DNA from 4 places in the Streptomyces sp. HSS9-12 genome. Region 1 is predicted to be linked to each of the others. Evidence: riboswitches for the same ligand, from Rfam matches in the RefSeq annotation. Region 1 holds a riboswitch; each other region holds the start of a gene.
What was found. Region 1 has a riboswitch for cobalamin ahead of ACY34J_RS13775 (cobalamin biosynthesis protein). Riboswitches for the same ligand answer to the same signal wherever they lie in the genome.

Region 1 (6,986 bases):
TCCAGCAGGACCGGCAGCTCGGTCTCGACATCGACTCGCGCCGGGTTGCCGATCCGGTACGGCGCGCCGGAAGCGCGGGCCGCCAACAGGTCGGTGTCGGCGGTGGAAAGCAACAGCACAGTGCTCACGGTGCCCCCTTCGTGCGTACGTTCCGTACGTCGTTGTTCACGGCGCCCCCGGCGGGACGAACGGCAGCCCGGATGGGACCCCCGTCTCGATCAGCCGCAGCAGCGCATCCGTATCCGCGTGCTCTTCGATCAAGTCGCCGAGCAGATCGAGCTGCTCCTCGCGCAGCGTGCCGAACGACGTGTCGGGCGCAGGTACGAAGCGGCGCCCGGACGCAGCGGCGACCTCCAGCAGAAACCGCCGCCGGAACCCATCGCTCTCCAGCGAGCCGTGCCAGTGGGTGCCCCACACCGACCCCACCCGGCAGCCGTCCAGGAACGCCTCGTCCCCGCCCGTGACCTCGGCCACGCCGTGGTGGATCTCGTAGCCCTCGACGCGCTCACCGAGGGCCTGCCCCACCGGCCGGGTCAGGGTCTTCTCGGCCGCGAACCGCACCCGCACGGGCAGCAGCCCGAGCCCCTCGACCGTCCCCGCGCGCGACTCGACCTCGTCCTCGATGCGCTCGCCGAGCATCTGGAAGCCGCCGCAGATGCCCAGCACCGGCCGGCCCTCCGCAGCCCGCCGGACGACCGCGTCCGCGATCCCCCGCTCGCGCAGCCACCACAGCGCCCGTACGGTGCCGCGCGTGCCCGGCAGCACCACGAGGTCCGCGTCGGCGAGCTCCTCCGGCCGGTCCACGAACCGCACCACCACGCCGGGTTCGGCGGCAAGGGCGTCCACATCCGTGAAGTTCGACATCAGCGGTACGGCGGCGACCGCCACCCGCAGGACGTCCTCGCCGTGCGGCGGAGCGACCACCGGCTCCCTTACCGCGCCGCGCAGCGAGACGCTCCCCCAGCTACCGCTGGGAGGTACCCCCATGCCGTCCTCCTCGTCGATGCCCAGGCCGTGCCGGAAGGGGAGCACGCCGTACGTCGGCCGCCCGGTCAGGGTGTGCAGCATGTCCAGACCGGGCTCCAGCAGCGATACGTCCCCGCGGAACTTGTTGACCAGATAGCCGGCCACCAGCTGCTGGTCCTCCCGGCTCAGCAGCGCGGTCGTGCCGAAGAAGGAGGCGAAGACGCCGCCCCGGTCGATGTCGCCGACCACCACCACCGGCAGCCGGGCCGCCCGGGCCAGTCCCATGTTGACGATGTCCGTACGCCGCAGATTGATCTCGGCCGGACTTCCGGCCCCCTCGCAGATCACCGCGTCATACGTGCCCCGAAGCTCCTCCAGGCACTCCAGCACGGTGCCCAGCAGCTGCTCCTGACGCCCCGAGTGGTAGCCGCGGGCGCTCAGCTCGCCGACCGGCTTGCCCAGCAGCACCACCTGGCTGCTGCGGTCGCTGCCGGGCTTGAGCAGCACCGGGTTCATCAGCGCACTCGGCTCCACGCGCGCCGCCTGCGCCTGCATCGCCTGCGCCCGTCCGATCTCGGCGCCCTCGCGCGTCACGAACGAATTGAGCGACATGTTCTGCGCCTTGAACGGCGCGACGGAAACACCCTTGCGGGTGAGCCATCGGCAGATGCCCGCCGTGACGACGCTCTTCCCCGCGTCCGACGTGGTCCCCGCGACCAGCAACCCGCCGCTCATGCGCCCCCCTTGCTCCGAGTCCTCAGCAACCGCCCGGCGACGCACGCCGCCAGCGCCAGTACGGCCACCCGCCGTGACAGTCGTACGGCGCGCTCGATGTCCCGTACCTGCACCGGCCGGTTCTCCGCGCCCAGCACGGGCCGGTGCTCGATCCGGCCGCCGTACGACAGCCTGCCGCCCAGCCGGACGCCCAGAGCACCCGCGAACGCGGCCTCGACCGGCCCGGCGTTGGGACTCGGATGCTTGCGCGCATCGCGGCGCAGCACCCGCCACGCACCCCGCGGATCCGGCCCCGCCAGCACCGCCAGGGCGGCGGTCAGCCGCGAGCTGGGGAAGCCGGCCACGTCGTCCAGCCGCGCCGAGGCCCAGCCGAAGCGGCGGTGGCGCGGCGACTTGTGACCGACCATCGCGTCCAGGGTGTTGACCGCGCGGAAGCCGACCAACCCCGGTACGCCCGCGACGGCTCCCCACACCAGCGCGCCCACCACCGCGTCCGAGGTGTTCTCCGCCACCGACTCCACCACCGCGCGCGCGATCTGCTGCTCGTCCAGCGCCTTCGGGTCCCGGCCGCACAGATGCGGCAGCCGCTCGCGCGCCGCCTCGATGTCACCGGCGGCCAGGGCCGCGCCGATGGCCCGCGCTTCGCGGCACAGCGAGGTGCCGCCCAGTACGGCCCAGGTGGTGGCGGCGGTCAACGACACGGCGGCAGCGGGGGTGTGGCGTACGGCGCGCGACATCCCGGCCGCGGCGGTCACCGCACCGCCGGCGCACAGCGTCGCGTACAGGGCGCCGTAGCCGCGGTGGTCGCGCCACAACCGGCGCTCGACGGCGGATGCGGCGCGTCCGAAGGCGGCCACCGGGTGCCCGCGACGGGGGTCGCCCGCGACAAGGTCGCACACGAAGCCGAGAGCCGCAGCGCATACAAAGACGGCGTCTTCGGGCATTCCCGTATCGCCCGACTGATCGGCAGCCATCGGTCAGTTCGCCGTTGTTCCTGACAGGAATGGCTGGTGTGGCGCAGAGGCGCAGCGGGCTCTTCGACGGCAGCCGGGCATGGCGATATGTCCTCACTCAGGGTCCGCGCCCTGGCTCGACGTGACCGGCGGTGAGAGTCTCCTGGCTCCCGGATCGGCGCTTCCCCCGGCCTTCCAACCCGCCTCCGCGGGCCGTGACTTGTGGGATGGGGGAGCGCTCCCCGGTGACAGTGGCGGGACCGCGCCGGATTCGCACCGGCTTCCTCTCCTGCCGCCGTTGGGCTCCGGCAGTCCACCACGCCCCGCGAACGCCCGTCAACTTGCTCTTGACCTGGGAAGGCAGAGTGTGCTGAGCCCCACATGCGACGGGCGGGAAGCGCTTGGCAGCGCTTCCCGCCCGGTGGCGGCAGGTGTGTGTCGCGGGGGTCGTGCGGGGGTGCCGCCGGCCTTAGGCGACGATCAGATAGATGCCGTACGCAACGGCCGCCGTGCACAGCGCGTAACAGGCGTACGCAGCGGCGCGCGCCAGTGCGGTGGGCGCCACGGCTGCCGCCGTGCCGTCCGGCTGAGCCTCCTGCCTGGGGGAGGTGCCGGCGATACCGAGGGTGAACAGGCCCACGATCCCGACCGTCACCACGAGGCTGACGCCGAAGACCTGGCCGAGAGCAGCCCAGTCGATGTTCATGGAAAAGCTGTCCTTCGGGTCGGGCGGGTCAGACCGCGGCCTTCTCGGTGGCGGATTCCGGGGTGGTGCCCTTGTCGGCGCCGGTGCTCGCGTCGGTGGCGGCCGCGTCCTCGTCCGCCGACTCGCGTGCGACGCCGGCGGGCGGCGGAGCGACGGTCTTCATGGCCGCGGTCAGGACGCCCTCGGGCTCGACGTCGTTGACGTTGGTGTGGTCCACCGGCTTGCGCCGGGAGGCCACCCAGATCGCAGCGCTGGCAGCGAGCGCCAGTACGGCGACGGCGGCGACGCCCCAGTTGCCCTGCTCGGCGAGCAGGGCCGCGGCGGCGCCGATCAGCCCCGCGGCCGGCAGGGTCAGACCCCAGGCGACGACCATCCGGGTCGCGGTCGACCAGCGCACGACGGCACCCTTGCGCCCCAGGCCCGCGCCCATCACGGCGCCGGAACAGACCTGCGTGGTGGACAGCGCGAAGCCCAGGTGGGAGGAGGCCAGGATGGTGACCGCGGCGCCGGTCTGGGCGGCGAAGCCCTGCGGCGGCTGGATGTCGGTCAGGCCCTTGCCCATGGTGCGGATGATCCGCCAGCCGCCCAGGTACGTACCGAGCGCGATGGCGACACCGGCCGAGACGATGACCCACATCGGCGGGTCGGCGTTCGGGGCCAGCGCGCCGCCGGTGATCAGCGCCAGCGTCATGACGCCCATGGTCTTCTGCGCGTCGTTGGTGCCGTGGGCGAGGGAGACCAGCGCGCCCGAGGCGATCTGCCCCGCGCGGTAGCCCTTGGCGGAGGCAGCCGCGTCGGCGTTACGGGCGGTGCGGTAGGTGAGCCGGGTCGCCAGCATCGTGGCCAGACCCGCGACGATCGGCGCGGCGACGGCCGGGATCAGGACCTTCATGACGACCTCGTCGCCATGGACGGCACCGAGGCCGGCGGAGGCGACGGTGGCGCCGATCAGGCCGCCGAACAGGGCGTGCGAGGAGCTGGAGGGCAGACCGGCGAGCCAGGTCAGCAGGTTCCAGACGATCGCACCGACCAGGCCCGCGAAGATCACTTCGGGCTGGATCCCGGATTCATCGACGATGCCCTTGGAGATGGTGGCGGCGACCTCGACTGAGAGGAACGCGCCGACGAGGTTGAGGACCGCCGACATCGCCACCGCCGTCTTGGGCCTGAGAGCCCCGGTGGAGATGGTCGTGGCCATGGCGTTGGCAGTGTCGTGGAAGCCGTTCGTGAAGTCGAACACCAAGGCCGTGATGATCACGATCCCGATGAGAAGCGTGATGTGTTCCATTCCACCCAGGCAATCAGTTTCGGTGTCAGTAGCACGGCGACCGTACGGACATTGGGTGAACGGAAGATGAACGGAAGCGGGGTGATCCCGCCCGGGCGCCTGGGCGGGGGTGCATGCGCCCCTGCCCTCCCCCCTGAGCCAGTTGCGTTGGGCGGCCCAACGGCCGGTCGAACAGGCCCTGGAACGACCGGCCGACCCCCCGCCGCCCGCTTGACCTCATTGCGGATATGTGTGATACAGGTCACTTTCCATGCGTTTTCCGTGTGTTGCTCAAGTCGTGGTCCTTCTTTGGGCCGTACGGGTTGCGCTCCGGGTCCTCGGGAGGCCGGCCGACCCCTGCTCGCGGACAGAACGGCACCGCCGAGATCCGGCGTGGTGACGGCGAGGGCCGCCGACCCGCGAGGGGCGGCGCCCCGCCGCATGCCAGGATCGGCGCGGAGGTGAGGGGCATGCCGGAGCGGGATCCCCTGAAGGAAGCGTGGGCCGACCTGGTGGCCATGGCGCGCCGCACAACCGCCGACGGCCTTGTCGTCGGCACCTCGGGCAATGTGTCGGTGCGCGTCGGCGACACCGTGCTCGTTACGCCCAGCGGCGTCCCGTACGGCCGGCTCGCCCCGCACGACGCGGTCGGCGTCGACCTCTACGGGCGACAGGTCCTCGGCGAGCTGAAGCCCACCAGCGAGCTGCCGATGCACCTGGCGATCTACCGCGGCACCGACGCGGCGGCCGTCGTGCACACCCACGCCGTCCACGCCACCGCCGTCTCGACCCTCGTCGACGAGCTTCCGCTCATCCACTACATGGCAGCCGCGCTCGGCGGTCCGGTCCGCGTCGCCCCCTATGCGCTGTACGGCAGCGAAGAGTTGGCCGAGAACATGCTGCACGCACTGCGCGGCGGCCGCACCGGCTGCCTGCTGCGCAACCACGGAACCGTCACCTACGGCGCTGACCTCGACCAGGCGTACGACCGCACCGCCCAGCTGGAGTGGATGTGCCAGGTCTGGCTCACCGCCCGCTCCGTCCCCGGACACAGCCCGAGCCTGCTGTCCCGCGCGGAACTCCGGGAGGTGCAGGACAAGCTCCGCGGCTACGGCCAGCAGCCCTGAGCGCAGCGCCAGGGCGGGGGCGCAAACTCCGTCACTCTGCCGCTTTCGCCCACTGGCCCCCCACCTCGCGCGCGCCGCACACTGATACGGATGCGCCTGCGTACTGCGGCGGCCGTGGCCGCCACCACTAGCGTGCTCGGTGCCGGCGTGGCCGCTGTGGCGGCCGGGCGGTACGCCAGCGGGGCTGCGCTCAAACCTTCGCGCATCAAGCCGCTCCCCGGCGACCCTCCGCTGACCGTCCACGCCGTGGGCGCCGGGCGGATCACCCTCACCCGCAGCCTGGCTTCGCTGCGGCCCGGCACCTACGGGCTGACCGGCGGCGGCAGCCACGCGGTCGTCGGCCCGGTGCTGGACGAGGTGCCGCATGCGCCCGACTCGGTCGTACGCCGTCTGGAACGGGTCACGCGGGGCTCGCTCCACACAGGAGCGCAGATGCGCTTCACCCCGCAGGTGCATGGAGGGAACCCGCGCGATGCGCTCGGGCTCGACCACGCCGATGTCGAGGTGCCCGGTGAACTCGGCGCGCTCCCCGCGTGGTTTGTGCCCGGTGCCCGTGACACCTGGTTGATCACCGTGCACGGCCTGGGGACCAGCCGCGAACACCCCATGGTCGTCATGCCCTTCCTGCACCAGCTCCGGTTCCCGGTGCTGGACCTGGCCTACCGCGGCGACCCCGGCGCGCCCCGCCCGCCCGACGGCATCATTCACCTCGGCGACCGCGAGTGGCACGACCTGGACGCGGCCATCCGCTACGCCGTGCGGTACGGCGCGGAGCGCGTCGTGCTCTACGGATGGTCCATCGGCGCCACGATGGCGCTGTACGCCGCGGCCAACTCCGCGCTGCGGCAGCGGATCTGCGGTCTGGTGCTGGACTCGCCGGTACTCGACTGGCAGGCGACCGTACGGTCGCTGGCCGCCGCCGACGGCGCGCCCGCCGCGCTCCTGCCGCTGGCCGTACGGGCCGCCCAGGGGCGGACCGGCCTGGAGCCCGGCCGGCTCGCGGACGTCGCGGACCCGGACCGGCTGGCCGCGCCGACCCTCATCCTGCACGGGCCGGACGACGGGGTGGCGCCCTGGCAGCCCTCCCGCACCCTGGCCGACCGGCGGCCCGACCTGGTCACCCTGCAGACGGTCCCGCAGGCCCCGCACGCCGCCATGTGGAACGCCGACCCCGGTTCCTACGAGGAGGCGCTGCGGCGCTTTCTGACCCCGCTGATGTAGCCGGCGGCCGG
Region 2 (6,986 bases), on a different contig from region 1:
AACCACGGCACCGATAGCGAGTGGTAAGGGGCGGACCCCATTGGGGTCCGCCCCTTACCTGTGCGCCTCCCGCCCGTCATGCGCGGGTAGTTGACGCGCGTCGAGCGCCGCGGCGGCGACCCGGCCACTCGACGGGCGCCAGTCGCGCAACTACGTGACGTGACCACGGCGCACCGAACAAGGCCCGGACGTGGCCGGGGAGACCGCTCCGGTCGCTACACAGGGGGAAGTACCCATGCGACTTCGAGCCATCACCGCCACCGCTGCCGGCGTCATGGTGGCGGGCCTGAGCCTGACCGCCTGCGACTCGGGTGGCAGTGCCAAGGCAACCGGCAGCGACGGCAGTTCCGCCGACCGAGGCTCAGTTCACAGCCGCTGCCACGCATGCGAGCGAGTCCGAGCGACCATCTAGATCACCAACGCTTCCGTTCCGATCCCCGCTGCCACGGGATCGGGACGGAGTTCGCGGGTCAGAAGTCGTCGTCGAAGGCGACCGAACCCTCCACCGCGACCTGATAGGCGGACACCCGGCGCTCGAAGAAGTTCGTCAGCTCCTGGACGTTCTGAAGCTCCATGAACGAGAACGGGTTTTCCGAGCCATAGCGGGCCGGCAGGCCGAGGCGGCGCAGGCGCTGGTCGGCGACGCACTCCAAATACTGCCGCATCGAATCGGTGTTCATTCCGGGCAGGCCGTCACCACACAGATCGCACGCGAACTGCAGCTCGGCCTCGACGGCCTCCTCCAGCATCGCCGTGACCTGCTTGCCCATGTCCTCATCGAAGAGGTCCGGCTCCTCCTCGCGGACGGTGTCCACGACCGAGAACGCGAATTCCATGTGCATGCTCTCGTCACGGAAGACCCAGTTGGTGCCGGTGGCCAGCCCGTGCAGCAGCCCCCGCGAGCGGAACCAGTAGACGTAGGCGAAGGCGCCGTAGAAGAACAGCCCCTCGATACATGCCGCGAAGCAGATCAGGTTGAGCAGGAAGCGGCGGCGGTCTTCCTTCGACTCCAGGCGGTCGATCTCCTCCACGGAGTCCATCCACCGGAAGCAGAACTGCGCCTTCTCGCGGATCGACGGGATGTTCTCGACTGCCGCGAAGGCGGCCGCACGGTCGTCCGGGTCCGGCAGATAGGTGTCGAGCAGCGTCAGGTAGAACTGGACGTGCACGGCCTCCTCGAAGAGCTGCCGCGACAGATACAGCCGCGCCTCGGGGGAGTTGATGTGCTTGTAGAGGGTGAGCACCAGATTGTTGGCCACGATCGAGTCGCCAGTCGCGAAGAAGGCGACCAGACGGCCGATCAGGTGGTGCTCGCCCGGGGAGAGCTTGGCGAGGTCGGCCACGTCCGAGTGGAGGTCGACCTCCTCCACGGTCCAGGTGTTCTTGATCGCGTCCCGGTAGCGCTCGTAGAACTCCGGGTAGCGCATCGGACGGAGCGTCAGCTCGAAGCCCGGATCGAGGAGGTTCTTCGGAGAATCAGAGGTGCCGACGCGCAGCGTCGTCGTTGCGGGGTGGTGGTCGGTGGGGTCCCCCACGCCGGAGGCAAGGGGAGGGTGGGCCGGGGTGGTCATTACTGGCAGGCCTCGCAGGACTCGGGGTTTTCAAGAGAGCAGGCGACGGCGTCGGCGGACTCGGTCGTCTGCTGTACTGGGGGTCCCCCCGCCGAAGGCAGGGCGCGGAGGTCGGCGGCCGTCGAGTTGCCGGCCGCGCGGGCGATCCGGGTGGCCGGGCGCGAACGCAGGTAGTACGTCGTCTTCAGGCCCTGCTTCCATGCGTACAGGTACATCGAGCTGAGCTTGCCGATGGTCGGCGAGGCCATGAAGAGATTCAGCGATTGGCTCTGGTCGAGGAACGGCGTACGGGCCGCGGCCATGTCGATCAGGGCCCGCTGCGGGATCTCCCACGCCGTGCGGTACAACGTGCGCACGTCCTGAGGCAGCCAGGCGAAGTCCTGCACCGAGCCGCCCGATTCGCGCAGCGCCTCGCGGGTCCGGGCGTCCCACACACCCAGCTGCTTCAGCTCCTCCACCAAGTACGAGTTGACCTGAAGGAATTCGCCCGACAAGGTCTCGCGCTTGAAGAGGTTCGAGACCTGCGGCTCGATGCACTCGTACACGCCCGCGATCGAGGCGATCGTGGCCGTGGGCGCGATCGCCAGCAGCAGGGAGTTGCGCATGCCGGTCCGGGCCATACGGGCGCGCAGCGCCTCCCAGCGCTCCGGCCAGTGCGGCTGGACGCCGTAGTGATCCGGGTGCAGCACCCCGCGTGCGGCGCGCGTGGAGGACCAGGCCGGGTGCGGGCCGTGCCGGTCGGCGAGGTCGCAGGACGCCTCGTACGCCGCGAGCATGATGCGCTCGGCGATCTGGGTGGACAGCCGTGCCGCCCCGGGGGAGTCGAAGGGCAGCTTGAGGCGGAAGAAGACGTCCTGCAGGCCCATCACGCCGAGGCCCACCGGGCGCCAGCGCTCGTTGGACGCCGCCGCCTGGCGGGTCGGGTAGTAGTTGATGTCCACGACCCGGTCGAGGAAGGTGACGGCGGTGTGCACGCTGGCGTCCAGCCGCTCCCAGTCAACCGTCCCGTCCGCACCCAGATGGGCAGCGAGGTTGACGGACCCCAGGTTGCACACGGCCGTCTCGCCGTCGCTGGTGACCTCCAGAATCTCGGTGCAGAGGTTGGAGGAGTGGATGACCTTGCCCGGCTCGGCCGTCTGGTTGGCGGTGCGGTTGGCAGCGTCCTTGAAGGTCATCCAGCCGTTGCCGGTCTGCGCGAGGGTGCGCATCATCCGGGCGTAGATCTGCCGGGCCGGAACCTGCTTGACGTAGCGGCCCTCCGCCTCCGCCGTGCGGTAGGCCAGGTCGAACTCCTCGCCCCACAGGTCGACCAGCTCCGGCACGTCGGAGGGCGAGAACAGCGACCACACCCCGTCCGCCTCGACGCGGCGCATGAACTCGTCCGGGATCCAGTGCGCCAGGTTGAGATTGTGGGTGCGGCGCGCGTCCTCGCCGGTGTTGTCACGCAGCTCCAGGAACTCCTCGAGGTCCGCGTGCCAGGTCTCCAGATAGACGCAGGCCGCGCCCTTGCGCCGGCCGCCCTGGTTCACGGCCGCGACCGAGGCGTCCAAGGTGCGCAGGAACGGCACGATGCCGTTGGAGTGCCCATTGGTGCCGCGGATCAGAGCACCGCGGGACCGCACCCGGCTGTACGGCAGGCCGATGCCGCCCGCGTGCTTCGACAGCCGCGCGACCTGGTGGTACCGGTCGTAGATGGAGTCCAGCTCGTCCAGCGGCGAGTCCAGCAGATAGCAGGAGGACATCTGCGGGTGCCGGGTACCGGAGTTGAAGAGGGTGGGGGAGCTGGGCAGATAGTCCAGGCGGCTCATCAGCCGGTAGAGCGCGGCCACCTCGTCGACCGCCCGGCCCGCGTTGCCAGCGGCGAGGCCGCAGGCGACGCGCAGCATGAAGTGCTGCGGCGTCTCGATGACCTGACGCGTCGTGGGGTGGCGCAGCAGATAGCGGCTGTGCAAGGTGCGCAGCCCGAAGTAGCCGAAGCGGTCGTCGGCGCCGTCGGCCAGCGCCGTCTCGACAAGCGTGTCCAGGCGCGCGGCGTGTGTCCGTACGAACTCCGCGGTGCTGTCGGCGATCAGACCCTCGCGGTGGCCGGTCCCGACGGAGGCGGAGAAGGAGACCGCACCCTGGCTCGCGGCCTCGTCGGCGATGGCGCGGGAGAGCAGACGCGCCGCGAGCCGCGAGTACTGCGGGTCCTCGGAGATCAGACCGGCCGCGGCCTCGGTCGCCAGCCCCCGCAACTCGGCCTCGTCCGAACCCGCGTGACGGCCGCGCAGCGCCGCGGCGGCGACCCGGCCGGGGTCGGTCGCGGGAAGGTCGGCGGTGAGGTCGGTCAGGGTGCGCAGCAGCGCGGTTCCGGGGCCTTCGGGGCCGTCCTCGGCTGTGGTCGATGAGGACGGATCTACGGGCGCGATGGTCACCGGTGTGCTCTCCCTCGCTCGGCTGGGGGCCGCGAGGGGTGATGCGCGACGGGCGCATACGGGCGTACGTCCCCCGGGCAGGGCGAAGTGACACCGCGCAGCGTCCGCCGACCCAACCCGCGAGGCCCGGACGATTTCGGCCCGGTCGGTCGATCCGGGCAGGCCGCCGACAGGTATTCGGACTGGCACGCGCGACGTGCGCGTGTCTACACCGTTGCGGGACAGTTCCGGAGTCGCACCGGATTCCCCTGCTGCGGCAGCGAGCATGAGCATACATCTTGTGCTGTAGTCCGCGCGCGGCCCCCACATATTGTGGCGGGGCTTGGGGTGGCCACATCGGGCTCGCCCATCACAGCTCGCAGCTGAGCACCTGCAGCACGACGCCCGGTATCGGCTCCCAGTCCCGCTCCGGAGCCCGTAGAAACCCAGCCGCCGTACAGCCGATGGGCCGTCACCATCTTCTGGTTTCAGGTGGGGGGGAGCGGAGTCACGAAGCCGAGTGTGCACCAGGGGTATGACAACGGGCCGCCGCCCCGTGCGGGGGCGACGGCCCGTGGCCGGTGCGTACCGTACGGCTGCCTGACCGTACGGATCCGCGGTGTCAGTTCTTGGCGGGGGCTTCCGCGGTGTCAGCGGCGTCGTCGGGACCCGGGCCGGGCGCTCCGACTGTGGCCGGCGGCAGCTTGGTCCGCACGCCAGGCTCGCCCGCATCCGCCGTGTAGTCGTCCGCGGAGGTCTCGTCCACACCCTCCGGCGCCTTGACGGCCTTCAGGACCACCGTGAGCACCACCACGACCGCGACGTTCAGCACGAAGGCGGTCAGCCCGATGTAGCCCTTCTCGCCGATGAGCGGAATCAGGTTGGTGTTGCCGAAGTGCGGCTGATTGGGACCCGGCGTCTCGTACGCCTTCCAGGTGCCGTAGAGCATGCCGGCCGCCCAGCCCGCGATCAGCGCCCAGCGGTGGAACCACCGCGTGAACAGGCCGCCCACCAGCGCCGGAACGGTCTGCAGGATCCAGATCCCGCCGAGCAGCTGGAAGTTGATCGCCACCGTCTTGTCCATGGTCAGGACGAAGGCCAGTGCACCGACCTTCACCAGCAGCGAGGCGATCTTGGAGACCTTGGCCTCCTGCGCCGGCGTCGCGTCCCGCTTGATGAAGTCCTTGTAGATGTTCCTGGTGAACAGGTTCGCGGCGGCGATCGACATGATGGCCGCTGGGACCAGTGCGCCGATGCCGACGGCCGCGAACGCCACACCCGCGAACCAGTCCGGGAACATGTTCTCGAACAGCTGCGGGATCGCCAGCTGCCCGTTCTCCACCTTGATCCCGGCGGCGATCGCCATGAAGCCGAGCAGCGCCAGCATGCCCAGCATCAGCGAGTACAGCGGCAGGATCGTCGTGTTGCGCCGGATGACGTTGCGGCTCCCGCTGGAGAGCACCGCGGTCACCGAGTGCGGGTACAGGAAGAGCGCCATCGCGGAGCCGAGGGCCAGCGTGGCGTACGCCCACTGCGCCTGCGGTGCCGTGACGAGCGAGCCGCGGGGCAGCCCCGTCTGCGGGTTCTTCACCGCGAAAGCGTCGCTCGCCGCGGAGAAGATGTGGTCAAAGCCGCCCAGCTTGATCGGTATGTAGATGATCGCCACCGCGATGACGAGGTAGATCAGGGTGTCCTTGACGAAGGCGATGAGCGCGGGGGCGCGCAGCCCGGAGGAGTACGTGTAGGCGGCGAGCACACCGAAGGCGATCAGCAGCGGCAGGTCCTTGACGAACCAGTGGGTGCTCGTGCCGCCGCCGATGCCCATCACGTCCAGCACCGCCTGAATGCCGACGAGCTGGAGCGCGATGTACGGCATGGTCGCGAGGATCCCGGTGACCGCGAGCGCCAGCGACAGGCCCTTGGAGCCGAAGCGGCCGCGTACGAAGTCCGAGGAGGTCACGTAGCCGTGCCGGTGCGCGACCGACCACAGCCGCGGCAGGAACGTGAAGACCAGCGGATACGTGATGATCGTGTACGGCACGGCGAAGAAGCCGGCCGCGCCCGCCGCGTAGATCGCCGCCGGGACGGCGACGAAGGTGTAGGCGGTGTAGAGGTCGCCGCCGAGCAGGAACCAGGTGATCCAGGTGCCGAAGCTGCGGCCGCCCAGGCCCCACTCGTCGAGGTTCTCGGCGTTCTCCGCGCGCCGCCACTTGGCGGCCAGGAAGCCCATGACCGTCACGGCGACGAAGAAGAGGCCGAACACGACCAGGGCGATGACGTTCACGCCGTCCTTCACTGCGACGCACCCCCCTTGCGCGCCTTCTCATGGCGCCGGATCACGGCGTACGCGACGGCGGTGAGTGCGGTAGAGATCAGCACCCAGAGCATCTGGTACCAGTAGAAGAACGGGATGCCGATCACGGTCGGCGTCACCCGGGAGTACGAGCCGACCCACAGCAGGGCCACGAACGGAATGAACAGGCATACGCCCGCCACGGTCAGCGGCAGGGCGGCGACCCCTCTCTGGCGGTCTTCTGGTGGTTCTGTCATGACCCGGCACCGTCCCCTCGAGTGATCTCCTCCGTAATGCGGGGGAAATCTAAGGGAGGCTCCCTCCGGACGTCACCCCCGTTCGTATATCGGTACGGAAACGCTTGATGGAACCGCAGGTCAGGAGCGATGTGGGGGTGCCGCGCCGATCAGTGGGCCAGTGTCAGCCGACCGGCGTCCGCTATCCGCCTCAGGTGCCCGGCCGTTGCAGCCGGGCGACGAACTTGTACCGGTCGCCGCGGTAGACCGACCGCACCCACTCCACCGGTTCGCCGTTGGTGTCGATCGAGTGCCGCGAGAGCATCAGCATCGGCAGGCCGACGTCCGTGCCGAGCAGCCCGGCCTCGCGCGGCGTGGCCAGCGAGGTCTCGATGGTCTCCTCGGCCTCGGCGAGCCGGACGTCGTACACCTCCGCCAGGGCCGTGTAGAGCGAGGTGTACTTGACCAGGCTGCGGCGCAGCGCCGGGAAGCG
Region 3 (6,986 bases), on a different contig from region 1:
GGCTGCGCACCGAGCGACGGCCGCCGAGCCACAGCCCGATGAGGGCCGCCGCCAGGCCGGCCAGCAGCAGCGGCAGGCCAAAGCCGTTGCCCTGCTGGGCCAACAGCCCGTACGTACCGGCGCAGACCCCGAGCAGGCCGCCGAGCGTACAAGCGGTGGTCGTGAGCCGTACGGCGCGCGGGACCTGCGCCGTACGGCCGTACCCCCGGGCGTCCATCGCCGCGGCGAGAGCCACGGACCGCTCCAACCCGCCCTCCAGGACGGGCAGTCCGATCTGCAGGACTGCCCTGACGCCCTTGTCGGGGCGACCGCGCAGGCGGCGGGCGGCACGCAGCCGCGCCACGTCGGAGACGAGGTTGGGGGCGAAGGTCATGGCGACGACGACGGCGACGCCGACCTCGTACAGCGCGCCGGGCAGGGACTTGAGCAGCCGGGCCGGGTTGGCGAGGGCGTTCCCGGCGCCGACGCAGGCGAGCAGGGTGGCCAGCTTCAGCCCGTCGTAGAGCGCGAAGACCAGGCCTTCGGCGGTGACCCGGCCGCCGATGCGCACGCCTCGGGCCCACTCCGGGAGCGGGATCTCGGGGAGGGTGAACAGTGTTGTGCTGCCGGGGATCGGGGAGCCGAGGACGATGGAGAAGACGATCCGGATGGCGACGACGAACAGGCCGAGCCTGAGGAATGCGCTGTAGCTGCGCGCCCAGGGGGCGTCGGTGCGGCGGGCCGCGACGACGTAGCCCGCGACGGTGGCGAGCAGGGCGAGCAGCAGCGGATTGGTGGTACGGGAGGCGGCGGTGCCGAGGCCGAGGGCCCACAGCCACCAGGCGCCGGCGTGCAGGGCGGTGCCGCGGGATGCCGCGGGCGGGCGCAGCGAGAGCCGCCGGCGACGCGGATGGGCGATGGGCCTGTTGTCGCGGGGTGGCACTGGTCGTGGCTCCGTGGTCATCCGCGGCGGCGGCGCGCCTGCCACAGCGCGGCGGCGCCGAGGCCGAGGACGACCGCAAGTCCCGCGAGGAGGCCCGCGGACGGGCCGCCGTCCTGAGCCGCCCGCTTCCGCTTCGCCGACGCGTCGGCCTTCGAAGCCGACGCGGAGCCGTCGCCGGATATCTCGTCGGCGCAGCCCGTCTTCGGGTAGCCGGAAATCGCGCACAGCAGCGCGTCGGAGTTGTAGCGCAGCGGCTTGGCGACGGCGGCGAGCGCTTCGGCGGTCGTCGCGTCCTCGGCGACGCGAGCGCACTCCGTACGGGGCTTCGGCGGCGTCTCGCCGCCGCGGCCGGCAGCGGCTGGGGGAGCGTCCGCCGCGGTGCCGAAGTCGATGACGAGCGCGATCCGCTTGGCGCCGCGCTTGGGGTCGGTGCCCCCGCAGATCGTGTCGAAGGCCGCGGTGCCGCGTGGCTGGGCGGCGTCCTGGGAGTCCTCGCTGACGGAGAAGCGGAAACCGTGGATATCGCCGTCGGCCGGCCGCGCGGTCGCCGGCCCCTCGGTGGCGTATGCCCAACTGCCGCCGTGGCGCTCCCAGAACGACCAGTAGCGGTACCCCTGGGCGGACCCCGCGGCCAGGGTCCTCGGCATGTGCGGGTGCCCGGCCGCTTGCGCCGGTATCGCGCCCAGCACGGTGCCCGCGGCGATGGCGAGGCCGGTGGCGCAGGCCGCGACGGCGACCGCGCCGTGGAGTCCCCGGCCGGCCCGGCGGTCGCCGGGGCTGCCGGCCCGTCGCCCCTCCGCGTTGGCGACCGTCGGCGAGGCCCCGTGACGAAGGGCGGCCGGCTGCCCGCCCCCCTTCGCCGTAGACCGCCGAGCGGTGTAACGCTCCCGCTCCGTCATCGCTACTTCCTGCGGCCGCTGATGAGGATGCCGATGCCGATGCCCGCGACAAGGCCCACGCCGACGATCCACCACACCGCCGTACCGTTGCCCTCATCGGCGGCGTTCCGCTCCGGGCCCGCCTGCCCGGCGGCGTGCTCGGCGGCCGGCTTCGGGCCCGTGGCGTTCAGCTGCCGCACCAGGTCGGTGCCACCGAAGTCGCGCGGGTCGGCGCCGGTCGCGTGGACGGCCAGGACCAGCTGGGCGAGGGCGGCGGGGTCGCCCTGCGACCACCGTGCGGAGTTCTTCTCCAGCCACCGCAGCGGCTTCTCGGCCGCCTCGCGGTGCCCGCCCGCGGCGAGCGCGAGGACGGCGTCGGCGGTGTTGCCGTAGTCGGGCTGGTTCTTGGCGCCCGGCATTGCCGACATCAGGTGCCGGCCGCTCCTCTCCAGCGCCTTGGCGAGGTACGCGGCCCCGCCCTGCGCCGCGTCGTCCGGCTCGCGCGCGTCCTTGGCATCGGAGGCACCGCAGTCGATCGGCTTGACCGCCTCGTCCGTGCCCTTGTCCAGCGGCTCCACCGCCAGGCCCTTGCCGAGGCCGGCGAGGGCCGCGGCCGCCGTCGCGTCGGCGTTGGCGGTGAGCTTGCCGCCCTTGGGCTGGTAGGCGAACGCGCCCTGCTCGCCCGCCTTCTCATCGCAGCCGAGCTGGAAGCCGACCAGCGCGTCGTACGCCGACTTGCCCTTCTGGGACTTCACGTCCTCCGGCTTTCGGCCCGCCGCGACGAGGGCGCCGATGACGACCGACGTCGAGTTGGCGTCGCTCGGGCTGCCCGGGTTGTAGCCCCAGCCGCCGTCCTGGTTCTGCACGGTCTTCAGCCAGTCCACCGACTTCGACACGGCGCTCGCATGGCCGCCGAGCGCGGCCAGTGCCTGTACGGCCACCGCGGTCGCGTTGCTGTCGACCGGCGTCTTCGCGTCGCACTCCTCCGTGGGGTCCGCCCGGTACGCGGCGAAGCCGCCCGAGGAGCACTGCTGCCCGGCGAGCCAGTCCACGGCCTTCTTCGCCGGGGTCACACCCACCGTGTCCTGCGCGAGCAGGGCCACCGACTGCCGCCACACCCCGTCGTACGTGGGGTCCTTCGTGCCGTACAGGCCCGAGGGGAGCTTCGGGGCGGCGGAGGGGGAGGGCGACGCGTCGGCGATCGCGGTCGGGGCGGCAACCGCACAGAGCACGGCCGACGCGGCGAGGGCCGCGGCGCTGCGGCGTACGTTCATAGCGGTGGTGCCTCTCGATGTGTCGCGGTGGTGAGGGATACGGGGGCAGGGCACGGCCGTTCCCTCACGCGTTCGTCGCGCGATGGCACCGGGCTCGCCTTCCGCACTCCTCGACGGTGCCGCTGCCGGTGGTACCGGCGGCGGGAGCCTTCGTCGTCTCCGGTCGGGTGCTCCGGCTCGCCCCGGTCGATGCGTACGCGGGTACGCCCTGGGCTCACGGTTGCGGGTCAGCGCCGGATTTGCACCGGCTTCCCCCGATCGGACACGGATGCAGTTGTCGCCGGACAGCTTAACCGGGCACGCTGACGCGCCCTGATGGCGGGCGGGCGTGAACGATGGGGCGGGCAGGGATGCGGTGGGCGGCGGTGGCCGCCGCGCGCTGTGCTTTCGTGGGCGGTGCAGTGGGCGGAGGTGTTGGCCTGGCGCTCGCTGGCAGCGTGCGGCCAGGGCCCGGGCGCCGCCGCGAAGGCAGGCCCCCGGGGAGGCGTGATGGGCCCGCCGGGAGACGCGGAGGCGGGTCGCCGTGCCCGTGGCGGATTTCCGCGGCGGGGTTTCTGCCGGCGCAGTCGTGGGCGAGTGGGTAGCGGCCGGCCGTTGGCTGTGGGTGAGCAGGGGCGCACGGGTGGCTGCCCGCCGGGAGAGGCGGAGGCGGGTCGCCGTGCCCACGGCGGGTCTCATCCGCCGCGATACGAGGCATGCGGGGCAAAACCCGGGCGCGGAACGCCCGGTCAGGACGGCGTTGTGACGTCGATCAGGCGGCAGACCGTTTCGATGTCGATCTTCACCTGGGCAATGGAGGCCCGCCCGGAGAGCCATGTGATCAGCGCCGAGTGCCACGTGTGCTCGATGACCCGGACCGCCGAGAGCTGCTCGGGGGTCGGCGCCCCGTCCAGCCCCATCGCGTCCAGAATGATCGCGGTCGTCAGCCGCGACACCGTGTCCACCTCGGAGCTCACCGACCGGTCGGCGAAGGTCAGCGCCCGGACCATGGCGTCCGCCAGGTGCGGCTCGCGCTGCATCGCGCGGAACGCCCGCATCAGCGTCTGCGCCACCCGCGCGGACGGCTGCTCCTCGGTCGGTGGGCGCTTGCGCAGCGTCTCGTGCATGTGCTGCAGCTGGTCCTGCATGGTCGCGACCAGCAGATGCACCTTGGAGGGGAAGTAGCGATAGAGCGTGCCGAGGGCGACGTTGGAGAGCTCGGCGACCTCGCGCATCTGGACCGCGTCGAAGCCACCGCGGCTGGCCAGCTGAGCGCTGGCGTGCAGGATGCGCCGACGACGCGCCTCCTGGCGTTCCGTCAGGGGAGGGGAGGACGGCTGGCGCTCTGTCGTCATATGTCCCATTCCGTGACATCCGTGGTCTGCGTCGAAGTTGCGGGGGGTCCGCACAGCATGGCAGGGGCCGTGCCGTGGCGCGAATCACCTGCTCCGCCCCTCCCTGACGGGCTACCTGCGGGTAGATTCGTAGCTCCTTGAGCGATCAAGTCTGAAACTTGTTCTAGATTAGCGCGAGCGATTACGCTCCGGCTGAACTGCTGTGAGAAGGGGGCCGAGAGTGACCGCTGAGGCCATACCGGCAGCCGTGCCTCACTTCCCTGCCGGGGCATCCGCGGCCGAGCGCGGCGCCCCGCTGCGCATTGCGCTGCTGACCTACAAGGGGAACCCGTTCTGCGGGGGCCAAGGCGTCTACGTACGGCACCTGTCCCGCGAGCTCGCCCGGCTCGGCCACACCGTCGAGGTCATCGGCGCCCAGCCGTACCCCGTCCTCGACGCCGGAGTCACCCTCACCAAGCTGCCCAGCCTCGACCTGTACCGCCCGTCGGACCCGTTCCGCACTCCGGGGCGCGACGAGTACCGGGACTGGGTCGACGCCCTGGAGGTCGCCACCATGTGGACCGGCGGCTTCCCGGAGCCGCTGACCTTCAGCCTCCGCGCCCGTCGTCATCTCGCCGCCCGCCGCGGCGCGTTCGACATCATCCACGACAACCAGACCCTCGGCTACGGCCTGCTGGGCCTGGAGCGCCTCGGCTTCCCGCTGGTCACCACCATCCACCACCCGATCACCGTGGACCGCCGGCTGGAGCTGGACGCCGCCGACGGCTGGAAGCGCCGCCTCTCCGTACGCCGCTGGTACGGCTTCACGCGCATGCAGAAGCGGGTGGCACGCCGGCTGCCGTCCGTCCTGACCGTCTCCGGCTCCTCGCGCCAGGAGATCGTCGACCACCTCGGGGTGCGCCAGGACCGCGTCCATGTCGTGCACATCGGCGCGGACACCGAGCTGTTTTCCCCGGACCCGGCGGTTCCGGAAATCCCCGGCCGGATCGTCACCACCTCCAGCGCCGACGTACCGCTCAAGGGCCTGGTCTTCCTCGTCGAGGCGCTGGCCAAGCTGCGCACCGAGAACCCGCGCGCCCACCTCGTCGTCGTGGGCAAACGCGCCGAGGACGGGCCCGTCGCCGCCGCCATCGAGCGCTACGGGCTCGATGGAGCCGTCGAGTTCGTCAAGGGCATCAGCGACCAGGATCTGGTCGACCTGGTGCGCGGCGCGCAGGTCGCCTGCGTGCCCTCCCTCTACGAGGGCTTCTCGCTGCCCGCCGCCGAGGCCATGGCCACCGGTACCCCGCTGGTCGCCACCACCGGCGGCGCCATCCCCGAGGTCGCCGGCCGCGACGGCGAGACCTGCCTGGCCGTACCGCCCGGCGACGCGGGCGCGCTGGCCGCCGCGCTCGGCCGGCTGCTGGACGACGACCAGCTGCGCAGACGGCTCGGCATGGCCGGGCGGGAGCGGGTGCTGCGCCGCTTCACCTGGGAACAGGCCGCCCGCGGTACGGCAGAGCACTACCGCGAGGCCATCGCGATGCGGGCCCGGAGCGCACGCACCGCCTGACCCGGCCTGACAGATACGTCCCTCCGCTCCACCCGACAGCCCCCAGGAAGGCAGATCCCCGTGCTGACCGTGGACTTCTCCCGTTTCCCGCTCGCCCCAGGCGACCGCGTGCTCGATCTGGGCTGCGGCGCGGGCCGTCACGCCTTCGAGTGCTACCGGCGCGGAGCGCAGGTCGTGGCCCTGGACCGCAACGGTGAGGAGATCCGCGAGGTCGCCAAGTGGTTCGCGGCCATGAAGGAGGCCGGCGAGGCGCCGCCGGGCGCCGGCGCCACCGCGATGGAGGGCGACGCGCTGGCTCTGCCCTTCCCCGACGACAGCTTCGATGTCGTGATCATCTCCGAGGTGATGGAGCACATCCCGGACGACAAGGGCGTGCTCGCCGAGATGGTGCGGGTGCTCAAGCCGGGCGGGCGGATCGCGGTGACCGTACCGCGTTACGGGCCGGAGAAGATCTGCTGGGCGCTCTCCGACGCGTACCACGAGGTCGAGGGCGGCCACATCCGCATCTACCGTGCCGACGAGCTGCTGCGGAAGATATGCGAGGCGGGCCTGCGCCCGTACGGCACGCACCACGCGCACGCGCTGCACTCGCCGTACTGGTGGCTCAAGTGCGCCTTCGGCGTCGACAACGACCAGGCCCTGCCGGTGAAGGCGTACCACAAGCTCCTGGTCTGGGACATCATGAAGAAGCCGCTGCTGACCCGGGTTGCCGAGCAGGCCCTGAACCCGCTGATCGGCAAGAGCTTCGTGGCCTACGCGACCAAGCCGCACTTGCCGAAGGGCGAGGCGTGACGAGCCCGGGCCGCACCGAACGCCTTGTCCTGGCCGGCGTGCTGACGGCCGAGCAGGCCGCCGCCACCGTCGCCGGGATCGTGGCCATACAGCGCGAGGACGGTGCCATACCGTGGTTCCGCGGGCACCACCTCGACCCCTGGGACCACGTCGAGGCCGCCATGGCGCTGGACGCGGCGGGCGAACACGCCCGGGCCGAGGCCGCGTACCGGTGGCTCGCCGACCACCAGAATT
Region 4 (6,986 bases), on a different contig from region 1:
ATGCATCTGGCTCCAAGCGCGCTCCGGTCTGATCGTCGCGCCGCAGGTGGTCGGCCTAAAACCTTTTCGCGCCCGCCATGATGGCTTCGCGGATGCGGTGGTAGGTGCCACAGCGGCACATGTTGCGGATCTCGTCGAGGTCGGCCTCGCCGATCTCGTGGCCCGCCGCCCGGGCCTGCTTGACCCTGGCGACGGCGGCCATGATCTGCCCGGGCTGGCAGTAACCACACTGCGCGACGTCGTGTTCGAGCCAGGCCTCCTGCATGGGGTGCAGGTCCTTGCCGACAGTGGCGGGCAGGCCCTCGATGGTGGTGATCTCGTCGGTGGGCTGGATGTCCTTGACCTGTACCGAGCAGGGGTTGAACGCCTTGCCGTTGATGTGGCTGGTGCAGGCCTGACAAACGCCCAGCCCGCAACCGTACTTGGGGCCGGTGACACCCAGGACGTCGCGCAGCACCCACAGCAGCCGCACGTCGCCCTCGACGTCCGCCGTGACCTGCTTGCCGTTGAGGATGAAGGTGTGTTGGGGCACGGTTGCTCCTAGTAGGCGCGGGTCAGGCCGTCAGTGGGGGAGGCGGGAATCGGGGGAACGGTCGGCAGCGGCTCGAAGCCGAGCGGGCCGTCATGGTTGATCGGGAATCGGGTCGGCATTGATCCGGTGGCCCGGCCGTACGCGCAGGCGACGGCCGCCATCGCCCCGGCGACGGCCAGCTCCCCTGCCCCGCCGGGCTTGCCGGTGGTCGGCGGCATCACCACGATCCGCAGCTCGGGGGGCGTGTTCCACTGGCGGGTGTAGAAGTAGTTGTCCCAGCTGCCCTCGAGGAAGTGTCCGTCCTTGAGGTGCAGGCTGGAGCTGAGGGTGATGGCGATGCCATCCATGATCCCGCCCATCATCTGGGCCTCCAGGCCGCGTGGATTGACGGCGAGACCGACGTCCACGGCGCAGACGACCTTGGTGACCCGCGGTCCGGTGTAGGCGTCATGGACCTTACGGCCGGTCGTGTCCGAACGGCAGTCGATCTCGACGAGCACCGCGACGACGGCGTGGTACTCGGGGTGGATCGCGATGCCCTGCGCGGTCCCGGCCGGCATCGCCCGTCCCCAGCCGCCGATCTGCGCGACCTTGTCGAGCACGGCACGTGCGCGGTCGTCCTTGAGGAACTCCCGGCGGAACCGGTAGGGGTCCTTGCCCATCGCGTTGGCGAGCTGGTCGACGATGAGCTCCTGCGCGCATCTGACGTTGGGTGAGTAGATGTTGCGCATGCTGCCGGTGTTGAACCCCTTGTCCACCTCGCTCAGCAGCTGGGTGGTGGTGCCGAAGTTGTAGGGCGTCTGCTGGGTGAGTTCGAATACCGTTTCGGAGAAGCCGATGTCGCCTACGGGCAGCTTCGCGGCCATGGCGGTGATGATCTCGCCGAGGCCGTGGCCGAAGTCCGTGGCCACGGAGGTGTGCCGCTGCTCGAGCGCGAGCACCTCGCTCCCCGTGTACGTGGCACGCACTCGGCTCGTGGACATCGGGTGCGTGCGACCCTGCCGGAAATCGTCGGTGCGATGCCACATGAGTTTGACCGGCTTGCCCATGGTCTGTGAGATCTCGGCCGCTTCCTGTGCTGCGTCGAAGAACAGCTTGCGTCCGAACGACCCGCCGCCCTCGGTGACATGTACCGTGACCGCGGTCGGCGGCAACCCGAGCTTCTCCGCGATCGCCTGCTGGGCCACGATCGGCGACTTCAGCGCGGCCCAGATCTCGGCCCGGTCGGGCCTGACGTCGGCCACCGCGCAGTTCGGCTCCAATGCGCTGTTGCTGGCGAACTGAAACGTGAAGGTGCCCTCCACGGCCTTCGTCAGCAGTCCCAGCTTCGGTACCGCGAACGGAAGCTCGGCTTCCTTCAGTTCCCGCAGCACGGTGGCATCGGACGCTCCGTCCTCGGTGCCGGGGCCCCAGGTCACCTGCAATGCCCGCACCGCGTCGATGCACTGCCCGAAGGTCTTTCCCCGTACCGCTACGCCGGTGGAGACGCTCGCGACATCGGTGATGCCCGGCATCGCCCGTACCGCTGCCAGGTTCTGTACCGACCGCACCGTGCCGTTGATCGTAGGCGGCCGGCACACCATGGTCGGCTTTGCGCCGGGTATGTCCAGGTCCATGGCGAACTGCTTACGGCCCGTGACGCTTTCGAGCGCGTCGATCCGGCTCTGTGCTGTGCCGATGACCGAGAAGTGCGACTGCGGTTTGAGAGTGACGGACACCTGCACGGTCTGCGGGCTCGCGGCCTTCTCCGCCAGCGAGCCGTAGGTCGCGCTCTTGCCGCTCTCTGAGGTGATCATCCCTGCGCGGCTGGTCAGCGCCGATACCGGCTCGCCGAACTCCGCGGCCGCGGCCTCCAGCAGCCGGTGCCTGGCAGTGGCCGCCGCGACGCGGATCGGGGTGTAGGTGGAGATGGTGGTGTTCGACCCGCCGGTGAGCTGGTTGAACAGCAGCTCCGGACGCGCATCGGCGAGCGTGATGCGGATCTTGTCCAGGGGCAGGTCCAGCTCTTCCGCGATCAGCATCGCGCTGGAGGTGGTGATGCCCTGACCCACCTCGGCGCGCGGCAGCGCGAACGAGGCGGTGCCATCGGTGTGCACCTGAATGCTGATCAGGTTGGACGTGGGCCGCGCGGCATCCGTGAGCATGTCGTTGAGGTCGTACAGCTCGGACGGCTGGGAAGGCGACGGGACAGCCGCCGCAGCATGTGAGGGTGCCACAGCCGTTTCCCCCAACTGCGCTGCCACCGTCAGTGTCGAAGCTGCCACCACGTATCCCAGGAATCGCCGCCGTCCCACCTCGCGGGGGGCGGCTGCCTCCTCCGACTGCTGCGGACCCTCGTGGGCTCCCATCACCTGTCCTCTCGACAAATTCGAACAGCTTCGCGGCGAGGGCCGCCGTACCGGTCAGCACGGGGGGTTACGGACCGGAAGCCACTTCTCGCCGGTCAACGGACTGTCGTCGGGCAGCCCGCTTGGACTCAGCAACCGCCTCCGCCATTGATGGGAGTGACTGCCGGGTTCCTAGAGTTGACTGTTCAAACTCGGAGCGATCCAAACGCATGAGCGGCTTCCATTGCATCGGGGAACGATGTGCCGGTGGCCGTCGCTTCGTATCGGCTACCGGCGATGGGCGCACACCGCGGATCGGGATTAGGACGCTCCCGCTGGGGTCCCCCATGCCGAAGGCCGGGGGAGGGCGGGGGCGAACCGACTGCGTTCCCCAGCCTACCCGCCGTCGCCCAGCGGCCGTCCGGCCCGCAGGTTCCATCGCCCGGCGCGCCCGCTCAACTCCACGGCGGCCAGCGGTGGTACGTCGATCCGCCAGAACGCCTGCACGGGCAGATCCAGCGCCCGTACGACCGCCGCCCGTACGACATCGACCTCGACGACGGCGACCACCCGCCCCGGCTCACTGGCCTCCCTCTTCAGCCAGCCGCCCACCCGGTCGCACAGTTCGAACAGCGACTCCCCGCCGTGCGGTGCGCACGCCGGGTCCGTAAGCCAGGCCTTCACCGCCTCGGGCTCGGCGGCGGTGACCTCCTCCAGGGTCATGCCGCTCCACCGGCCCATCGCAAGCCCGGCCAACTCGGGCCGCGGCACCGCGTCCAGGCCGAGACCGGTGGCGGTCTCCCCGCAGCGTGCGGTGGGGGAGATGGCTACGCGGTCCGCAGCCGGCACGCTTTCGGCGGCGAACCGAGCGCGCCGCAGCCCCGCGGCGTCCAGGGAGCAGCCGTCGTCGAAGCGCGCCTGCCGCAGAGCAGCACTCACCGCTGGTGAGATCAACATCACCCGAGTGGTCACACGCCACTCCTCCCTGGGCCAACCAGCCGATGAGTACCGGGCCTTGGGGGCACACATGCGGAATGGTGTGCACCCCTGTGCGGCCCGCGCGCCCCTTGGCCGGATCGCCCATTCGCGATACCGTCGCGACGATATTGACGACGGCAAACGGAAGCCGGTGGGAATCCGGCACGGTCGCGCCACTGTAAGCCCGGCAGGAGCCGACCCCGCCCCGGGGTGGTGATCGCTGGGTGAGTCAGACCCGCTGCCGTCGTTCCGAGCTCCAACGACATGGGACGCGCGTTCCCCGGGAGGTCCTGCCATGGCGCAGTCCGTCGCCCCGCCGACTCTTGCCCCCGCCGCTCCGGCCACGCTGCCGATCCGGGTGATCCTGCCCTGGGCGGCCTTCTTCGGCATCCTGATGCTGATCCTGCTGTACTTCGTCGGTGCCGAGCAGGGCGCGACGGCGCTGCTCTCCGGCGAGAACGTGCACGAGTGGGTGCACGACGGCCGCCACCTGCTCGGTTTCCCCTGCCACTGACAGGGGCCCCGAACGTGAACTCCATCACCGTCAGATCTCTCCTGGTGCGCGGCATGCTCGCCGGCCTCGCCGCCGGGCTGCTCGCCCTCGTCGTCGCCTATCTGCTCGGCGAACCGCACGTGGACGCCGCCATCGCGTACGAGGAGGGACACTCCCACGAACACGGCGCGGAGCTGGTGAGCCGCACCATGCAGTCCACCGCTGGACTGGCCACCGGCGTGCTCATCTACGGCGTGGCGCTGGGCGGCATCGCGGCCCTGGCGTTCTGCTTCGCCCTGGGCCGGATCGGCCGCTTCAGTCCGCGCGCGACCGCCGCCCTGCTGTCGGCCGCCGCCCTGGTCGCGGTCTACCTGGTGCCGTTCCTGAAGTACCCGGCCAACCCGCCGTCGGTCGGCGACCCCGACACCATCGGCAAGCGCACCACGCTGTACTTCCTGATGATGGCCCTCAGCGTGCTGCTGGCGGTCGCGGCCGTCATCCTGGGCAAGCGCCTCGCGCCGCGACTGGGCACCTGGTACGCCACGGTGGTGGCCGGGGCGGGGTTCGTCCTCGCTGTCGGTCTGGCCTACGCGTTCCTGCCGACGATCAACGAGGTGCCGCACGACTTCTCGGCGACGCTGCTGTGGCAGTTCCGCCTCGCGGCCCTGGCCATCCAGCTCACCCTGTGGGCCTCCTTCGGGGTGCTGTTCGGCCACCTCGCGGAGCGGGTCCTTCAGCCTCGTAGCGAAACCGCCGGCAGCCAGCCGGTGGCTGTGGAGGTAGCACCCGCAGCCAACTGAGGCAGCCATACGGAAGGGTCCGCCGGGTAGCTAGCTACCCGGCGGACCCTTCCTTTCGTTGTGCGCGCGGCGGATGTCAGGGCAGCGCCGGGTAGGGCACGAAGGTGCTGCTGTTCTCGTCGATGGCGAGGTGCTGCCGTGAGACGTACGACCGAGGTCGAGGACTGCTGCGTCTGCATGCGCCGCGGGTCCTCGGCGCGCTGGTACGCCGCGACGGGCACTTCGGCCTCGCCGAGGACTCCGTACAAGAGGCGCTGCTCGCGGCCGCCCGGCAATGGCCAGAGAAGGGCCTCCCGGACAATCCTCGCGGGTGGCTGATCAAGGTCGCCTCCCGCCGCCTCATGGACCAGCTGCGCAGCGACGAGACGCGAAGACGCTGAGTCAGTTCTGGAACCGCGCAGGGCCGGCTCAGCTCGGGGCGAGCGGGGTGAACGTGACGGGCAGGTGCTCCGGGCCGCGCAGTACGGAGGGCCGTCGGAGCAGCGTGCCGGGCGGCACGGCCAGGGCGAGACCGGGAAGCCGGCGCAGGACGGTGCCGATGGCGATCTGTCCCTCCAGCCGGGCCAGGGGCGCGCCCAGGCAGTAATGGATGCCGTGCCCGAACGCCAGGTGGGAGCTGTCCCGCCGGGCGATGTCCAGGCGGTCGGGGTCCGGGAAGCGTGCCGGGTCGCGGTCCGCGATGGCGGTGGCGATCAGTACGGTCGCCCCGCGCGGGATGTTCACCCCGGCGATGTCGACGTCCTCGCGGGCGAACCGGGCGATGCCGGGGTTCACCGGCCCGTCGTAGCGGAGGAACTCCTCGATCGCGTCCGGCAGCAGCCCCGGGTCCGCCCGGAGCAGCTCCAGCTGCTCGGGGTGGGCGAGCAGCGCGGCGATGCCGCTGCCGATCAGGTTGACCGTGGTGATGTACCCAGCGACCAGCAGCAGGAACGCCATGGCGATCAGCTCGTGGTCGTCCAGCCGCTGCTCCTCGTCCCGGGCGGTGACCAGCGCGCTGAGCAGGTCGTCCCCGGGCCGGGCCCGTTTGGCCTCCAGAAGCCCCTTCAGATAGCTCCGCATCTGCTGCCAGGCGTTGTCGATCACGGCCGGGTCGGGCGGTTCGGCCTGCCGGGGGATCATGGCGTCGGTCCACCGGTGGAAGTCGTGCCGGTCCTGCACAGGCACGCCCAGCAGTTCACTGATCACGGTGACCGGAAGCGGCAGCGCGAAGTCCGCGATGAGATCGGCGCGGCCGATCGGCAGGACCGCGTCGAGCAAGGCGTCAGTGATCTCCTGTACGCGTGGACGCAGCTCGGCCACGCGGCGGGCGGTGAAGCCCTTGGAGACCAGACGGCGCAGCCGGGTGTGGTCGGGCGGATCGACGCGGAGCATGTTCCGCAGAAAGGACTCCCGCTCCGTCGAGGGCAGCCGCTCAAGGAGCCGGGTGTCGGCGGCGTCCCGGATGTCGTTGCTCAGCCTGGGGTCCGACAGCGCCGCGAGCCCGTCCTCGTAGCCGGTGATCAGCCAGGCTTCCACCCCGCCGGCGAGCACGGCACGACACACGGGGCCGTCCTCGCACAATCGCCGGTAGAACGGGAACGGATCCAGGAGGAAGGCAGGGTCCGTATACGGCAGAACGATCGGCTCGCTCTCCATACCCCCAACGTTACGTCGTCGAGGCGGGGGGCGCCGAGGTGAAGTTCGGCCACCCTGCACGCGGCAAGGGGGTGCAGGTGCAAATCCTGTCGTCCCGACGGTCTGACCCGGGGCTCGCGGGCGGCCTGCGGCGGCTTTGACCGTCCTCGCCAGAGCGGGGGCGCAACCCGACCCTGTGCACAAGTGCAGGCCCAGCGCCTCACCGTGCCGCATGCCCGTGT

Region 2: linked by a shared signal. The riboswitch ahead of ACY34J_RS02495 (ribonucleoside-diphosphate reductase subunit alpha) and the one ahead of ACY34J_RS13775 (cobalamin biosynthesis protein) in region 1 are both predicted to bind cobalamin.
Region 3: linked by a shared signal. The riboswitch ahead of ACY34J_RS22325 (prenyltransferase/squalene oxidase repeat-containing protein) and the one ahead of ACY34J_RS13775 (cobalamin biosynthesis protein) in region 1 are both predicted to bind cobalamin.
Region 4: linked by a shared signal. The riboswitch ahead of ACY34J_RS11760 (CbtB domain-containing protein) and the one ahead of ACY34J_RS13775 (cobalamin biosynthesis protein) in region 1 are both predicted to bind cobalamin.

What each region holds. Positions count from the first base shown of each region.
Region 1 is NZ_JBUEGC010000021.1:50,551-57,536, reverse strand. Features, by position in the region: gene cobN (cobaltochelatase subunit CobN) at 1-128, opposite strand, end outside; gene ACY34J_RS13780 (cobyric acid synthase) at 166-1,701, opposite strand; gene ACY34J_RS13775 (cobalamin biosynthesis protein) at 1,698-2,645, opposite strand; cobalamin riboswitch at 2,812-2,940, opposite strand; gene ACY34J_RS13770 (hypothetical protein) at 3,124-3,360, opposite strand; gene ACY34J_RS13765 (anion permease) at 3,389-4,648, opposite strand; gene ACY34J_RS13760 (class II aldolase/adducin family protein) at 5,098-5,754, shown strand; gene ACY34J_RS13755 (alpha/beta hydrolase) at 5,845-6,975, shown strand.
Region 2 is NZ_JBUEGC010000003.1:94,043-101,028, reverse strand. Features, by position in the region: gene def (peptide deformylase) at 1-1, shown strand, start outside; gene ACY34J_RS02500 (ribonucleotide-diphosphate reductase subunit beta) at 471-1,427, opposite strand; gene ACY34J_RS02495 (ribonucleoside-diphosphate reductase subunit alpha) at 1,571-3,985, opposite strand; cobalamin riboswitch at 4,137-4,268, opposite strand; gene mctP (monocarboxylate uptake permease MctP) at 4,587-6,260, opposite strand; gene ACY34J_RS02485 (DUF3311 domain-containing protein) at 6,257-6,514, opposite strand; gene ACY34J_RS02480 (GntR family transcriptional regulator) at 6,705-6,986, opposite strand, start outside.
Region 3 is NZ_JBUEGC010000046.1:11,232-18,217, forward strand. Features, by position in the region: gene ACY34J_RS22315 (energy-coupling factor transporter transmembrane component T family protein) at 1-943, opposite strand, end outside; gene ACY34J_RS22320 (SCO2322 family protein) at 940-1,569, opposite strand; gene ACY34J_RS22325 (prenyltransferase/squalene oxidase repeat-containing protein) at 1,824-3,074, opposite strand; cobalamin riboswitch at 3,219-3,374, opposite strand; gene ACY34J_RS22330 (TetR family transcriptional regulator) at 3,803-4,408, opposite strand; gene ACY34J_RS22335 (glycosyltransferase family 4 protein) at 4,629-5,960, shown strand; gene ACY34J_RS22340 (class I SAM-dependent methyltransferase) at 6,021-6,752, shown strand; gene ACY34J_RS22345 (prenyltransferase/squalene oxidase repeat-containing protein) at 6,749-6,986, shown strand, end outside.
Region 4 is NZ_JBUEGC010000017.1:66,587-73,572, forward strand. Features, by position in the region: gene ACY34J_RS11745 ((2Fe-2S)-binding protein) at 56-532, opposite strand; gene ACY34J_RS11750 (molybdopterin cofactor-binding domain-containing protein) at 541-2,880, opposite strand; gene ACY34J_RS11755 (histidine phosphatase family protein) at 3,256-3,831, opposite strand; cobalamin riboswitch at 3,944-4,097, shown strand; gene ACY34J_RS11760 (CbtB domain-containing protein) at 4,133-4,351, shown strand; gene ACY34J_RS11765 (CbtA family protein) at 4,366-5,130, shown strand; partial or broken gene ACY34J_RS11770 (sigma factor) at 5,253-5,507, shown strand; gene ACY34J_RS11775 (cytochrome P450 family protein) at 5,539-6,765, opposite strand.